Regions from separate parts of the Rhodococcus sp. Eu-32 genome, predicted to be linked through region 2. Evidence: predicted binding sites of a transcription regulator. Region 2 holds the regulator's gene; the other holds the start of a gene.
The links. Region 2 encodes LexA, which represses DNA repair genes until DNA is damaged. Its sites were predicted from a motif close to CGAACANNTGTTCG; they were not measured.
Positions count from the first base shown of each region.

Region 1: the regulator LexA is predicted to act here: its motif matches at 4,522-4,535, upstream of DK926_RS11910 (SAV_6107 family HEPN domain-containing protein).

Region 1 covers NZ_QGNK01000008.1:85,957-94,009, forward strand. The annotation lists gene DK926_RS11885 (glycosyltransferase) at 1-658, opposite strand, end outside; gene DK926_RS11890 (DUF3153 domain-containing protein) at 655-1,389, opposite strand; gene DK926_RS11895 (carotenoid biosynthesis protein) at 1,425-2,246, opposite strand; gene DK926_RS11900 (NAD(P)/FAD-dependent oxidoreductase) at 2,243-3,856, opposite strand; gene DK926_RS11905 (GNAT family N-acetyltransferase) at 3,867-4,475, opposite strand; gene DK926_RS11910 (SAV_6107 family HEPN domain-containing protein) at 4,663-5,112, shown strand; gene DK926_RS11915 (DUF3040 domain-containing protein) at 5,344-5,784, shown strand; gene mraZ (division/cell wall cluster transcriptional repressor MraZ) at 6,293-6,724, shown strand; gene rsmH (16S rRNA (cytosine(1402)-N(4))-methyltransferase RsmH) at 6,952-7,959, shown strand; gene DK926_RS11930 (hypothetical protein) at 7,956-8,053, shown strand, end outside.
Region 2 covers NZ_QGNK01000030.1:14,949-23,001, forward strand. The annotation lists gene hrpA (ATP-dependent RNA helicase HrpA) at 1-1,257, shown strand, start outside; gene nrdR (transcriptional regulator NrdR) at 1,247-1,711, opposite strand; gene DK926_RS24495 (hypothetical protein) at 1,887-2,219, opposite strand; gene lexA (transcriptional repressor LexA) at 2,503-3,294, shown strand; gene DK926_RS24505 (acyl-CoA dehydrogenase family protein) at 3,461-4,603, opposite strand; gene DK926_RS24510 (solute carrier family 23 protein) at 4,742-6,007, opposite strand; gene ptsP (phosphoenolpyruvate--protein phosphotransferase) at 6,031-7,716, opposite strand; gene DK926_RS24520 (DeoR/GlpR family DNA-binding transcription regulator) at 7,855-8,053, shown strand, end outside.

The DNA of each region.
Region 1 (8,053 bases), on a different contig from region 2:
AGGCGGCCGCGTCGAACACCATCATCTGACCGCACGCCACCACGGTGGAGGGCCGCAGCGATCGGTCGGCGACACGAACCGGCAGCGTCGACATCCACGAGAAGCTCAGCAACGGTTGCACGAGCCGTTCGGCGACGGTGGCCGCGAGTTGCTCGGGCCACGGGCACAGCAGCGCGACGCCGAGGAGGCGTCGGGCATCGACGGCGGCCGCGATCGCACCACTACCGAGTCGGACGTCGGCGTCGAGAAACACGAGAACGTCGGGGTCGAATGCGGCAGCGAGGTCGGCGAGGCGTCGGCACGCGGCGGCCTTGCCCGTCCAGCCGTCGGGCGGCGGATCCGTCTCGGACACGACGTGGAAGCGGGGATCTCCCTCCGTCGCGGCGTGCGCCGCAGCGGCCGTGTCGTCCGACGACCCGTCGTCCAGAATCATCACGGTCAGACGGCCCCGGTAATGCTGAGCGCGTAGATCGGCGATCAGAAGCGGCAGATCGCGTTCCTCGTCGCGCGCAGGAACACAGACCACGACGGACTCGGGTGTGGATCCGTCACGAGGGGGACGCAAGCGAGGCATGCTGGCGGCGTTTGCCACCGACATGACGGCGGACGCACACGCCAGAGCGGCGCCCGCCGATACGACGGGACGAGCAGAGATCACGCAGTAGGCGTGTTGTCGGGTCCGGCGCCCGCGGGTGCATCGGCGCCGACGCGTCCCACCGGCGGGTTACGCGTTACCCAAGCCATCGCCGCGACGATGGCCGCGACTCCGACGGTGACGCCGCCGACGATGCCCGCCCAACCGGCGAAACTCCTGGTGTTCGGATCCGGATAGCTGACCTCGGCCCGCATCGTGGTGACCTCGCCCGCAGGCAGTTTCCACGTGATGATGTTGTCGCCGTCGCGGGTTCCGTTGGTGGTTCCGATCCGCGCGGGGAACGCGATCGTGAACTGAACGTCCGAACCCTGCACGGGAACGGTTTGCAGGTCGGCCTTGCCGTCGAGAGTCACCTGGTCGCCGCTGCGGTGCAGTGCGATCTGGAAACTGCCGGTGGCCTGATCGTTCATCGAACCCAGCGTCTGCACATCGCCGAACGACAAGTCCGAGAACCGGGCCGTGGTGCCCACGTACCCGTCCTGCCTGTACTCCTCGATCCTGATCTTGTCCTGAAGCGTCGTCGGTGCGGTGAGCGTCGGACCGGTGTCGGTGTCCGACGCCGGAACCGTCGCCGCGACGATCTGACCCGACACACGATCGTCGGCGGAGATCCCCATCGACACCTGTACGCGGAGGCATCCGGTGAGCAGCGGCGCGACGAACAACGCCAGCGCGAGCGCCGACAACAGCCGACGGCGAGTACGGGATCTGCCTTCACGGGTTGTCGACTGCACAGCGACATCGTGCCAGACGCGGCCGCGTCACCGCGTCAGGGAGTTGCCGTTGCGGCGCGTCCGACTTCTCGGCGCAACGCGACGAGGAAAGGAATGCCGACGATGCCCATCGCGCAGAACCCGTAGATCGCCGAGAACCGCAGCTCGTCACCGGCGAGGAACACCGAGTGGGCCAGCGCCGAACCGAGCCATGTCCACACGAACAGAACGAGGGGAGCGGTGTCGGACATGCGCGAATCGGCCGTGCGGCGGACTGCGATTCGATCGCCGACGACGTCGATGACGGCGGCCATGATCAACGCCGTACCCAACCAGCCGAGATAGTTGCTGACCGGGATCGACGGAATTCCCGGCAGACCCGCCATGTCCGACGTCCAGGTCCATTGGCCGTCGGTGACCATCTGCGTGTCGAGGTAGAGGTCCCAGCCGACCATTCCGACGGCCGTCGCGACCACTCGGTGACGTCGTCGACGTCCCTCGGTCAGACCGCTGCGATCGAGCACGTAGCCCACCGCGCACCAGATCGGGTAGAAGCCGGCAGTCCAGGCCAACGGGACGACGGCCGGAACACCCAGGATGTCGGGACCGAGCCTGCCCGTCGCGTAGAAGTAGCTTCCGAACGGGAACCCGGTTGCGGTGCCGACGATCTCGGCCAGAATTCCGATGCCCGCTGTGGTCGCGAACAGCACCGACGCCCAGGCGACCCCCCGTGTGACGACGGCGTGCGCCAGCACCGCGGCCGCGAGGAACCCCACGACCGCCACGGTGACCACGTCGCGCCCTGTGCCCGAGACGAGAGGGTAGGTGATCTGAGATGCGATCGCTGCGGCGACGAGACCCCACACGAGCCGGTTCATCGGACCTTGTCACCTATCCAGCGACGTAGTCGTCCCTCGCGTGCGTCCTTCACGGCGATCCTGGCGGCGCTGCGGCCGGATGCGGCCGAGACTCCGCCGCCGGGGTGTGTCGATGCCCCCGTCAGATACAGACCGGGTGCGTCCGGAACTCGATGGGACGACAACTGCGGTATCGGTCGCCACATCATCATCTGATCCAGTGACATCTCGACGTGCATGATGTTGCCGCCGATCATCCCGAGTTCACGCTCGATGTCGGCCGGGGACTGCACGTGGCGCGCGAGAATCGACTCGTCGAAACCCGGTGCGTACGAGCTGATCTCGGCGACGATTCGGTCGCCTTCCCGCTCGGCCACGTCGCGGGCGTCGACGCGGCCCTCGTCCCCACGCCACGCCCGGTTCCCCGACAGGGTGTGCGGATGCCACTGCGACCACAGGGAGACCTGGTGTTGGCCCGGGGGAGCGACGCTCGGATCCAGTGCGGTGAAGGACATGCCGAGCACCATGGGAGTCGGAGGAAGTTCCCCGGCGGAGGCTGCCCCGTGCGCGAGACGCAGGTGGGCACGATCGCGCACCAGCAGTTGGAGTCCGCTCGTGGCGTGCGACGGGTCCTCCGCACTCGCGTAGCGGGGGAGTGCGTCGGTCGCGAGACGGACGGCCATGCCGATCCCCGGTCCGACGCGGACAGCTCGACGCCACCCGTCGATCCGGCCTCGGTCGTAGCCGCCTGCGGCGAGGAGATCCAGTGTGGCGAGGACGTGGCAACCCGCGACGACCATGCGGCTTCGCAGAGTGCGGCCCGACGCCGTCGTCGTCACCCATTCGTTGTGCCGTCGCGACACCGAGACGACGGCGTCGCCGAGGGCGATCGAGCCTCCCGCAGAGGTGAACTTCGAGATCAGCGCCTCGGTGAGGGCGCCACTGCCGCCGATCGCGCGTCCGGGCGGGAGCGTGTGCATCAATGCTGCGAACCCGACCATCGGCGCCGTTCCCGGCTCCGACATCGGCGGACCCGACTGTGCACCGAACCACGCGAGAGCGGCCTTGAGCCGTTCGCTGTCGAACGTCTCGTCGAGCAGTGCATCGCCGGTGGTCAGAAATTCTCGGGACAGCGCGCTACCGCCGTCGGGGGCGCCGAGTCCCCAGAAGGAGCGGAGGAGATTCGGGCCTGTCGGAGGCGCCGAGAACGCACGCATCGTGCGTGCGCTACGGGGTCCCCAGACGTCGACGAACCGGCGGTATGCGGCCGCGTCGGAGGAACCACACGCACGGGCGATGGATTCGCAGGTGCGGTCGAGGTCGCGGTGGAACACGAGCGCGGGCTCGTCGGTGCCGGGGGCTCCGGGAGCGAACGCCCACGGATCGCAGTCGACGTAGCGCAGTCCGTGTTCCGCCAGGCCCAGCTCCTCGATGACCCCGGTATGACGGACCATGATGTGCGCGGACGAGCCGCGGTCCACTCGATGTCCCGGGAAGCGCTCGGCGGAGGACACACCACCCCCGGCTATGACGTCGCGTTCGAGCACTTCGACGGCCATGCCGGCCTCGGACAGGTAACAAGCGGCGGTCAGGGCGTTGTGTCCCGAACCGACGACGACGACGTCGATCACGTCTTACACGCTACGGGGCCGCCGAGACTTCGATCGGCAGCGTGCGGCCGAGCACCGCGAACGGTCGTCGATCGCCCGCGAAGGTGAAGTCGCGCAGTACGTCCTGAAAACCGAGCCTGCGATACAGCCGCCACGCGCGGTTGGCCTCGTGGGCGACCTCCGGTGTGGACAGCAACACCGTTCGTTCTTCGCGCCCGTGCAGGAGGCGGTGCGTGAGGGCGGCGCCCAACCCGTGTCCCTGCGCGCTCGGCTTGACATGCAGTTCGGTGAGTTCGAAGTAGTCCGACAGGACGGAATCGACGTAGTCGGCGCTGCACCCGGACCTACGCAGGCCGTCGCGTACCTGCTGATGCCACCACTGGTGTCGGGCTCCGCGATAGCCGTACGCGATGGCGACCATCGGTGTGTCCGGCGTCGGAAGCACGGCTGCAACCCCACGCCATCCCGGTCGAAGTACGTGCTCGTTCCACATAGGTGCGCGGTGGTACTCCGTGCCACGCGGATACCCCATGGCCTCGACGTAGATCGACAGCGCCTCGGGCATGCGTTGCCGAATCTCCTGGGGGGAGAGGTCCACCAGGTAGGGGGTCGTTTCCGCGTCGGTGTCGACTGTTCTCAACCTTTCCTTGACTACTTGTCGGTGGGCACAGCTATATTGAATATGTCGAACGGGTGTTCGATGTCGGCGATCCGGCGGGTCTCGAGGGAAGCGAGACTCGCCGGGTTCCGACCCTAGAGCTTTCATCATGGTCCGGGCGTGTCGGAATGTGATCACGAACGGCGTATCGAACAGGAGGTGTTCGAGTATGGCCACACAAGTTCTCCGTGCCGATGTACGTCCGCCGGTGTCGCCGCGTGCCAGGGTGCTCCTCGGTCGAGCCGACGCATTCCTGTCTCGGTCCATCGGCGCTGCGGATGCTACCGAGCGATTCCTCGACTGCTACATGGCCGCTCTGCGAGGTGCTGCCGCGATCCTCGAGGTCAGTCCCGTGTCGACCTCTCGCGCACGCTCTCGCAGTGCCTGGGTTCTGCTGAGCAAGGCCGCACCCGAGTTCGACGCGTGGTCCGAGTACTTCTCCGGCTACTCGTCCATCAGGGCGGACGTGCAGGCCGGGTTGTCGCGTTCGATCGATGACGTGGAGGCCGACGCGTTCTATGCCGAGGTAGGTCGGTTTCTGCACGCCGTGGAGGATTTCATCGGTGCCGACACTCGGCTGGATCGCGCGGACGGCGCACGTCGCTCGATGACGGCGTGAGCGGGTGAAGCGTGTTTCGGCGTGTAATGCGTAACACCGCAAATCGGACTCGAGAAGTGCGTGCGTGTGTCCTGTACAGCAGTTCTTCCAACAATTTCAGGAACTCGTCGAGCGAGTAGGTGGTAAGCAGTCGATTCTGCTCGTATCATTGGACTCAGGTAGCCGCCAAGGTCAGCTTCCCGTCGTTTCACACCCGAAATGACTATCAATTTCTGTGCAGGGGGAGGTACCGTGCCACTCTCCGAGCACGAGCAGCGCATGCTCGACCAGATCGAGAGCGCTCTCTACGCCGAGGATCCCAAGTTTGCTTCTCACGTCCGTAGTGGACGTATGCGCACTGCATCGAGCAAGCGCCGCTTCCAAGCAGCAGCTTTGTTCGTGCTGGGGCTTGTTCTGCTGATCGCGGGGTTGGCTCTGCCGGTGAAACCCGGTGGATTCCCTGTGATCAGTCTCGTCGGCTTCGTCTTCATGTTCGGTGCGGGCGTCCTGTTCCTTCTCGGCGGATCCCGTAAGGGTGCTCCTGCAGCGCAAGAAGGTGCATCGGGCGAGGGTAGTTCCGGTCGGTCCTCAGGGGCTGGTGGTTCGGGACAGAAACCCAAGTCCGGACGGAAGGGCGGCGGCTTCACCTCGCGCATGGAAGATCGCTTCAGACGGCGGTTCGAACAGGAGTAGACGCGGGGACGCCCGGACCGTGATCGGCCGGGTCGAGTAGTACAAATGCAAATTCGCAACACCGGAGCGGTGCCTCACGACGTGAGGCACCGCTCCGGTGTTCCTGGTGTCAGCCAGTCGGCCTGTCGACAGCCGCGAACGCGCCGGCCCGTCGTGTGAACCCGGTCGCGAGCCCCACTACGAGGACAAGCCCTCCGGAATCGACGAATCCCCACTTTCCTCCACTTCGCCGCCGTTGTCGCCGACATTCCCCACTTCGACCCACGCTGTACGGATTTCGCCGATCCGCCGCGACTCGGGACTTCATCGACCTGCGGAAATAGGCAGTGGGTGACGGGTGCAGCGCGTGATCCTTGCGATTGCGATCCGAGTTTTCCCCACCTTCCTCCACGCGTCGTACCTGCAGGTTTGTGCCGCGTCACACAAATTCTTCGCTCGGTGGGGTTGAAGGTGGGGCAAAGTGGGGTAAAGTGGTGGACAGCGGAGAGCCCGGGCTGGGAGGTGTCGAGTGTTCCTCGGTACCTACACGCCCAAGCTCGACGAGAAGGGTCGATTGACGTTGCCGGCAAAGTTTCGCGAAGCACTCTCGGGAGGTGTGATGGTGAGCAAAGGGCAGGATCACAGCCTCGCCGTCTACACGCGCGAAGAGTTCGCCGAGCGTGTTCGCCGACTCACCGAAGCGTCCCGATCGAACCCCGTGGCACGGTCCTATATTCGTCAATTGGGCGCAGGCACCGACGAGCAGCAGGTCGATGCTCAGGGCCGCATCACGCTCAGTGCCGAGCATCGTCGGTACGCAAATCTCGGTCGAAACGTCGTCGTGAACGGATCGATCGAATTCATCGAGATCTGGAACGACGAGGCGTGGGCTCGGTACTCCAGCGAGAGCGAACAGAGCTTCTCCGACGCGTTCGACGAATCGCTCGGAGGGATCTTGTAGCTCCCTTCGATCACCGCCGAGTGCCGCGAGGCCTCTGCCCGATCAGAACCCTGACGTACTTCCCCGACGCCAGGTTTCGCAGATCAGGACCCTGACGTTCTTCCCCAACGCCAGGTTCCCTATCGGACAGGGACCTCGAGGCATTCAGCACACCATCGATCGACCAGCTCGCCGCCCGGCGGCGAGCAGAAGCAAGACCGGGAGGAATCATTGTGGCAGGCGAGGACATTTCGCCCGACCCGGATAGCGCTCCCGAGCCGTCGACACCGAAGCACGTTCCGGTTCGACTGGGTAGAGCAGACGAGCTGCTCGGTCCCGCGCTGATCGCGGCAGACGAACACGGCGGCGGAGTGATGATCGACGCCACCCTCGGACTCGGGGGGCACTCCGAACACTTTCTTCGCACGTACCCCAACATCCGGTTGATCGGACTCGATCGCGATCCGAACGCTCTCGAGCTCGCGTCGGCACGCCTGTCCGAGTTCTCGTCGCGGACGACATTCGTGCACACCACGTACGACGGAATCGCGATGGCCCTCGAGCAAGCAGGGTTGGACGAGCACGACACCGTGCACGCAATCCTGTTCGACCTCGGTGTCTCGTCGATGCAACTCGACGAGGCGGATCGTGGGTTCGCGTACTCGGTGGACGCACCGCTGGACATGCGGATGAATCCGACGACGGGCATCACTGCGGCCGACGTGCTCAACACGTACAGCCACGGCGAGATCGCGAGGGTGCTGAGCACGTACGGCGAGGAACGATTCGCCGGCCGAATCGCGTCCGCGATCGTACGACGCAGGGAGACGACACCATTCACGACCAGCGGACCGCTCGTGGAACTGCTGTACGAGTCCATTCCTGCAGCCACCCGTAGAACGGGCGGGCATCCCGCGAAGCGAACTTTTCAGGCTCTCCGTGTCGAGGTGAACGGAGAGCTCGATTCGTTGGAGAAAGCGGTACCTGCCGGGCTCGACGCGCTGGCGGTCGGCGGCCGCGTGGTGTTCATGTCGTACCAATCCCTCGAGGACCGGGTCGTCAAGAAGCATCTCGCGCCTCGCATCAAATCGAGATCGCCCGAAGGGCTCCCGGTCGAATTGCCCGGCATGGGACCGGAATTCCGGATGCTGACCCGCGGCGCCGAGCGCGCTTCGGACGAAGAAATCGAAGACAACCCGCGTTCGGCGCCCGTGCGCCTGCGTGCAGCCGAGCGAATTGCGAGGAGAGCGGCATGACCATCACCGCGGGTTCTGCAGGAACCAAGCGCACCCGTCGCACCCGGTCGTCCGATGACGGCGCACCACGGTCCGGTGCCGCGCTGCGCGCGTA
Region 2 (8,053 bases):
GCGCTCCTCGCGCAGGTGCAGCCCGTGGGCTTCGACTGGCTGGTCCCCGGTATGCGCGCCGAGTTGGTGGCGACACTCATCAAGCTTCTTCCGAAGGCACTGCGTCGCAACGTCGTTCCGGCACCGGATTTCGCCGCTGCGGCATTGAGGTCGATGAAGCCCAGGTCGGAGCCCGTCGTCACGGCCCTCGCGAGGGAGCTTTCCCGCCTCGGCGCGTGCCGCATCGACCCGACGGACTTCGACGTGGCGTCGTTGCCGCCGCATCTGCACATGACCTTCGTCGCGGTCGACGGGAGCGGCACCGTTCTCGGCTCCGACAAGGACCTGGTTCGGCTGCGAAAGACGTTGTCGCCGCGCGTCGATCGCGAGGTCGCAAGTGCCGTCGGACAGGCCGAACGCGCACCGACACTGGCCTGGACGTCGTCCTCGCTCGGCACGTTGGAGGACACCGTCACCCGGTCCGTCGGCGGGCAGACCGTCACGGGCTACCCCGCGCTCGTTCCCGAGAACGGTGGTGTGGCCGTGCGTGTGTTGAGCACACCCGCTCAGCAGCGCGCGTCGATGCGGGACGGAACACGCGCCCTCCTGCTCGAGTCCGCGCCCCGGGGCACCAAAGCGTTGCTCGCGGGCATTCCGACGAAGGAACGTCTCGCGCTCGGACAGAACCCGTACGGCAGCGTCGAGGCACTGCTCGAGGACTGCCGCCGAACCGCCGTCGACGAAGCGATGATGGCGCACGGCGGTCCGGTGCGCAGCCCCGAGAAGTTCGCCGCACTGTCGAAGGCGGTCAACGCAGACACCGCAGCCCGCACGTCCCGGATCGTCGCGCTCGTGCGGCCGATTCTGACTGCCGCGATGGAACTTCGATCGATCCTGGACACGAAGAAGGGCGATGCCGCCGACGACGTCCGTGAGCAACTCGACGGTCTGGTGTTCGACGGCTTCGTCTTCGAGTTCGGGTCCGCTCGTCTCGCGGACATTCCTCGCTACCTGCAGGGCGCAACCGCTCGCCTGAAGTCGTTGCCGAGCAGCGCGTCTCGTGACGATGCGGGCATGGATGTGCTGGATCGCGTCTACGACGCGTACGACCGCCTGCTGAAGTCGCTACCCGAGGCACGACAGAGGAGTTCGGCCGTCCAGGACGTGTTCTGGTCTATCGAGGAACTTCGCATCGGCCTGTTCGCGCAGGGGATTCGAACTGCCTATCCGGTGTCCGAGAAACGAATCATGAAGGCGATGGACGCAGTCAGTCGCTGACGCCGGCCTCGCGATGCGCGCGCAATTCGAGGATCTCCTTCTCGAAATCCTCGGCCGAGCTGAAGGATCGGTACACGGACGCGAAGCGCAAGTAGGCTACTTCGTCGAGATCGCGGAGTGGGCCGAGAATGGCCAATCCGACCTCGTGGCTGGGAATTTCGGCGGATCCGGACGCACGAACCGCGTCCTCCACCTGCTGAGCCAGGAGGTTCAACGCGTCGTTGTCGACATCCCGGCCCTGGCACGCGCGCCGCACACCTTTGACGACCTTCTCGCGGCTGAACGGCTCGGTGACGCCGCTGCGCTTCACGACCGCGAGGACCGCTGTTTCGACGGTGGTGAACCGACGACCGCATTCCGGGCACGACCGACGCCGACGAATCGCCTGGCCTTCGTCCGCCTCGCGGGAATCCACCACGCGCGAATCAGGGTGCCTGCAGAACGGGCAATGCATGTCGGAGCCTCCGTCGTAGCCGATGCACTCCCCGCCATCACCGGTCGAACGCGGAGGACCCGTGAAACACCTAGGACGCACGGGAGGTGCAGGCTCCGAGAATACTCGGAGCGCTACGTGCTGAACTCGATCACCCGTCTGGGACGGAAAGCCGACCACCGGCGACATGACGAGATCATTCTCCCGTGGCCGACGGTACGACGTGCTCCACCGATTGACTGGGCGGCTGCGACGCCGGTTCGAGCTGCCCCGCGCGGAGGTTGGCGAGCCCGACCAGCGCGAGGATCACCACTGCGGTACCCACGACGCCTGCCACGGTGGCCTGCCACGAGATCGACTGATCGGAACGGCGTTCTTCGACGCACGAGTCCGCGTACGCACCCATCGACGACGGCTGATGTGCCGACGGGGCCGAGTGCACGTAGCGACGTCGCGCGGGCGTTGCGCGTCGACGGGAGGGACGCGCGACCGGGCGGACCACCCGAGGGTCTGAAACCGTGATGCTCATCGAGATCTCCACTGCTGTCGACGATGATCGAACACTTGCCTTCGTTCCATTCGATCAGGCGTTCGATGAACGCTTGTTCGAAGTTCTATCACGCGGGTCCGACAAAGTCAGTAGAAAATGCGACACGGATCGAACAGATGTTTGATCGAACAGCGTCGACGGGCTAGATTCGTGTCAGAAACCACACGTCACACCGGCACCACTCGAAATGGCGTCACAGAACCACAGGCGACAGCCACACCAGCATCGGCAACGCACGCCGAGACGGCAGGAGGATGCACGTATGAAGGACGAGACCTCGTCAGGGTCTACACCGGCACCGAAGTCCGCCGGATCCAGGTCTGCCGGCAAGAGTTCGGCGGGCAAGCCTGCCGCCGTGCCGACGGCGAAGGCCTTCGAAGGAGAAGGCACCGACATCAACGCGGGGCTCACGGAGCGTCAGCGCAAGGTACTCGAGGTCATTCGCGCATCGGTCACCGAGCGCGGGTACCCGCCGAGCATCCGTGAGATCGGTGACGCGGTCGGTCTGACGTCGACGTCGTCGGTCGCCCATCAGCTGCGGACGCTCGAACGCAAGGGATTCCTGCGCCGTGACGCGAACCGTCCCCGTGCGGTGGATGTTCGCGGACTCGACGAGGTGCAGGCCGATCACGCAGCCGCCGTCGCCGACGGTTCGGCTGCCGCCGAGGATCAGCTGCCGACACCCACGTTCGTGCCCGTCCTCGGACGTATCGCCGCCGGTGGCCCGATTCTCGCCGAGGAAGCCGTCGAGGACGTCTTTCCGCTGCCCCGCGAACTCGTCGGCCAGGGGTCGTTGTTCCTTCTCAAGGTCGTCGGCGAGTCGATGATCGACGCCGCGATCTGCGACGGCGACTGGGTGGTCGTACGGCAGCAGAGCGTGGCCGACAACGGCGACATCGTCGCGGCGATGATCGACGGCGAGGCCACCGTGAAGACGTTCAAGCGGTCGAAGGGCGATATCTGGCTCATGCCGCACAACCCATTGTTCGAACCCATTCCGGGCAACGACGCCGCAATCCTGGGCAAGGTCGTCACCGTGATGCGCAAGCTCTGATTCCACGAACGACGAAGCCCGCGTCCACCGAGGTCGTACTCGGTGAGCGCGGGCTTCGTGCTGTCGTCCGGGCCGCATCCCGGCCGGAGCGAATGTGGCCTTCCGGTCACTCGGAGTGACCGAATGTCACCCTCGGCCGGGAAAGAGAAAGGACGGGAAGGCGGAACTACAGGTCCAGCCCGCGCCCGATGATCTCCTTCATGATCTCGGTGGTGCCGCCGTAGATCGTCTGGACGCGTGAGTCCATGTACGCCTTGGCGATCGGGTATTCCTTCATGTAGCCGTAGCCGCCGTGCAGCTGCAGGCACCGATCGATCAGCTTGACCTGGTTCTCGGTCGTCCACCACTTGGCCATCGCAGCTTCCTGCACCGTCAGCGTTCCGGCGTTGAGCAGTTCGATGAACTTGTCGACCATGATGCGGGTCGCCGTGGTCTCGGTGGCCAGTTCGGCCAGTACGAAGCGGGTGTTCTGGAACTTGCCGATCGACTTGCCGAACGCCTTGCGGTCGCGGCAGTACTGAATTGTCATGTCGAGCGCGGACTCCATGGCGGCGGCAGCGACGACGGCGATGGACAGTCGCTCCTGCGGGAGGTTCTGCATGAGGTAGATGAAGCCCATGCCTTCTTCGCCGAGCAGGTTCGCAGCAGGCACTCGAACGTCGGTGAAGCTGAGTTCGGCGGTGTCCTGCGCCTTCATGCCGATCTTGTCGAGATTGCGGCCGCGTTCGAAGCCGGGCATGTCCCGTTCGACGACGAGCAGGCTGAAGCCCTGCGCGCCCTTGTCCGGATCGGTGCACGCGACGACGATGACGATGTCGGCGTTGATTCCGTTGGTGATGAACGTCTTCGACCCGTTCAGCACCCACTCGTCACCGTCACGAACGGCTTTGGTCTTGATGCCCTGCAGGTCGCTGCCGGTGCCGGGCTCGGTCATCGCGATCGCGGAAATCAGTTCGCCCGAACAGAATCCGGGCAGCCACCGCTTCTTTTGCTCCTCGTTGGTGAGCTTGATCAGGTACGGCGCGACGACGTCGTTGTGCAGTGTGAAGCCGATGCCGCTGTAGCCACCCCTGGTCGTCTCCTCGGTGACGATGGAGTTGTACCGGAAGTCCTCGACTCCCCCGCCGCCGTACTCCTCGGGCACGGCCATACCGAGAAAGCCTTGCTTTCCGGCTTCGACCCACACGTCACGGTCGACGATGTTCTGCTCTTCCCACGTCGCGTGATTCGGAGCGACGTGTTGTTCGAGGAACTTGCGGTACGACTCGCGGAAGAGATCGTGCTCCGGATCGAACAGGGTGCGTTCCACTTCATCACTCCTCATCGGTACTGCCGGACGGCATGGAACCTCGCCGCCGACGGTTGGCGTAGTTCGAACACTACGACCGAACCGAGTTCGCAGTCGATGACCGTTTCGTGCGTCATCGGTGACCGAACGCGCGGTACGTCAGTTCTGTCGCGCCCGAGCCAGGCTGCGCACGATCGGATAGCCGACGAGGATGCCCACCGAGCCCCATGCAATGCCGCCGAGTTCGACCGAGCCGACCGTCAGCGTCAGGTCCCCGATGCCTGCGACGAGCGCCGCGGCCACGACCATCAGGTTGACCGGGTCGGTGAAGTCGACCTTGTTGTCGAACCAGATGCGTACACCGAGGAGACCGATCAGGCCGTACAGCACGAGCGTCGCACCGCCGATGACCCCGGAAGGAACGGTGAAGACGAGAGCCCCGAACTTCGGCGAGAACGCGAGAATCACGGCGGTCGCGGCGGCGACCCAGTACGCGGCCGTCGAGTAGACACGGGTGGCGGCCATGACGCCGATGTTCTCCGCGTACGTCGTCGTCCCCGACCCACCTGCCGCGCCGGCCAGGGTGGTGGCCAGGCCGTCGGCGATCAACGCGTCACCGGCCAGGTCGTCGAGCGACTTCCCCGTCATGGCCGACACGGCCTTGACGTGTCCGACGTTCTCCGCGATCAACACGATCACGACCGGCAGGGCGATGAGTACGACGGACAGCTCGAACGTCGGCCCGCGGAACTCGGGCACGCCGATCCAGGCCGCGTCGCGCATCGCGTCGAGCCTGGTCTGGTCGATCTCGCCGAGAACGGCCGCGAAGACCCATCCGATCACGACGCCGACCAGAATGCCGAGCCGACCGAGAAGTCCTGGACCGACGACGGTGACGAGCAGAATCGCGATCAACGTCACCGCCGCGACGAGCGGCTGCGCCTCGAACGACGACGTCGCGGCCGGAGCCAGGTTGAGCCCGATCAAGACGACGACGGCTCCGGTGACGACCGGCGGCATGACGGCTTCGATCACCCGTCCGCCCGCGAACCTGACGACGAAACCGATTGCGGCCAGGACGATTCCGACGGACATGACGGCGCCGAGTTGCGCTGCCGGCCCGTCTGCCTGCGCAGCACTGAGCGGGGCGATGAACGCGAACGACGATCCGAGGTAGCTCGGAATGCGTCCGCGTGTGATCACCAGGAAGAGCGCGGTGCCGATTCCGGAGAAGAGCAAGGTGGTGGTCACCGGGAATCCGGTGACCGTCGGAACCAACAGCGTCGCACCGAACATGGCGATGACGTGCTGCATTCCGATACCGATCGTGCGCGGCCACGACAGACGTTCGTCCGGGGCCACCACCGCGCCTGCAGCGACAGTCTTTCCGTTGCCGTGCAGGGTCCATCCGAAGTTTCGACTCACAAGGACTGAATCCTAGAGGGCATTCAGTTCAGGATTGCAGCAACCGCCGCGCGTGCGGCGGAAGCGCTGTCCGCGCGCAGAGCGGCGTCGGCTGCTTCGACGCACTTGTCGAACGTGACGGTCGACAGCTTCGCTCCGACGTGGGCGACGGCGGCCGACGCAGCCGACAGCGACGTGATGCCCAGACCCACGAGCACACACGCGAGCAACGGATCGGCCGCTGCCTCGCCGCACACACCGACCGGCTTGCCTGCGGCGGCACCTGCCTTGGCGGTGTGCGAGACGAGCGCGAGCACGGCAGGCTGCCACGGATCGGTCAGCGCGGCCAGTTCAGAGGACATCCGGTCGGCTGCCATCGTGTACTGGGCGAGGTCGTTCGTGCCGATCGACAGGAAGTCGACGTGCTCGAGAATGTGCTCGGCCAGCAGGGCCGCGGCGGGGACCTCGATCATCACCCCGGGTTTCAGCCCGCGCTCACGCACGTCGGCTGCGAACGCAGCGGCCTCGGCGGCGGTCGCGATCATCGGGGCCATGACCCACGGGTTCGAGCCGGTCGCCTTCGCTGCGGCGGCGATGCCGTCGAGCTGGCGATACAGGATGCCACGATCCTGTTCCGCGATGCGGATTCCACGAACACCGAGGGCAGGGTTGGCCTCGTCGGCGTGATTGGCGAAGCGCAGCGGCTTGTCCGAGCCTGCATCGAGTGTGCGGACAACGACCTTGTGTCCGGCGAACGCATCCAGCACCTCCCCGTAGATCGCGGCTTGCTCGTCGACTGTCGGCTCGGCGTCGCGGTCCAAGAAGCACAACTCCGTCCGAAACAGTCCGACGCCGTCCGCCGCGGAACTGCGGGCTGCGCGCGCGCCAGCGCCGTCCTGGACGTTCGCGAGGATGTCGACGGTGTGACCGTCCGCCGTGGCGCCCGGACCGCTCCAGCCCGACACACGGGCGAGTTCGGCTTTCGCGTCGGCGACGAGCCTCGCCGCGTCGTCCGCGTTCGGGTCGAGCACCACGTCGCCCGTCGTGCCGTCGACCATGGCCGTCGTGCCCGCGGGCACGTCGTCGAGACCGGCAACGGCGACGATGCAGGGGATGCCCAGCTGACGCGCGATGATCGCGGTGTGACTGGTGGGCCCGCCGAGCGACGTCGCCAAGCCGACGACGAGGGTGGCGTCGAGACCTGCGGTGTCGGCCGGCGCCAGGTCGTCGGCGAAGAGGATCGACGGCTCGGTCGGCACCGGCACGCCGGGCTCGTCGACTCCGAGAATTTCGGCGACGACCCGGTCGCGGATGTCCCGAAGGTCGGTGACGCGCTCGGCCATCAGTCCGCCGAGCTTTTCGAACATCGTCGCGATCTGTTGCGTTGCTGCTTCCGTCGCTGCCGTCGCGCGGGTGCCCTTGGAGATCAGCTTCTCGGCGGCACCGAGCCATCCGCGATCCTGGGCCATCGCGGCGTTCGCCGACAGGACTTCCGACGCGGCCCCGGTCGCGAGTTCCGCTCGTCCCCGCAGCCGGGCGGCCACGGTCGCGGCGGCCGTGCGGAAGCGTTCGAGCTCTTCGCCGCGCGCCGCGTCGTCGACGACGGTCGTGTCGGTCGGAACTTCCGGGCGACGGCCGGGTCGGATGACCGGGCCGAATCCCACACCGGGAACGACAGGAGTCCCCCGCAACACCGTGTCCTGCGCATCGGATCGCAGCGATCCCGTCATGTGTCCTCCTTCGTCGTTCGGTGTGTTCGACCCGTCACCCGCCGTTGTCTGTGATCGAGATTACTCGTTGGCCTTGACATGTCAACAGATACGGGCGTAAAACAACATAAACCAACAGTAATCAGGAAGGAGTCGGGGGTGTACGCAGAAGAACGACAGCAATCCATCGCGGAACTGATCAGCACCCGCGGCCGCGTCTCCGTCGCCGACCTGTCCGTTGCCTACGGCGTCACCACCGAAACGGTGCGACGCGATCTCGCAGTGCTCGACCGCCTCGGCGTCGTGCGTCGAGTACACGGTGGAGCGGTGCCCGCATCGGCGCTGACGGCCACCGAGC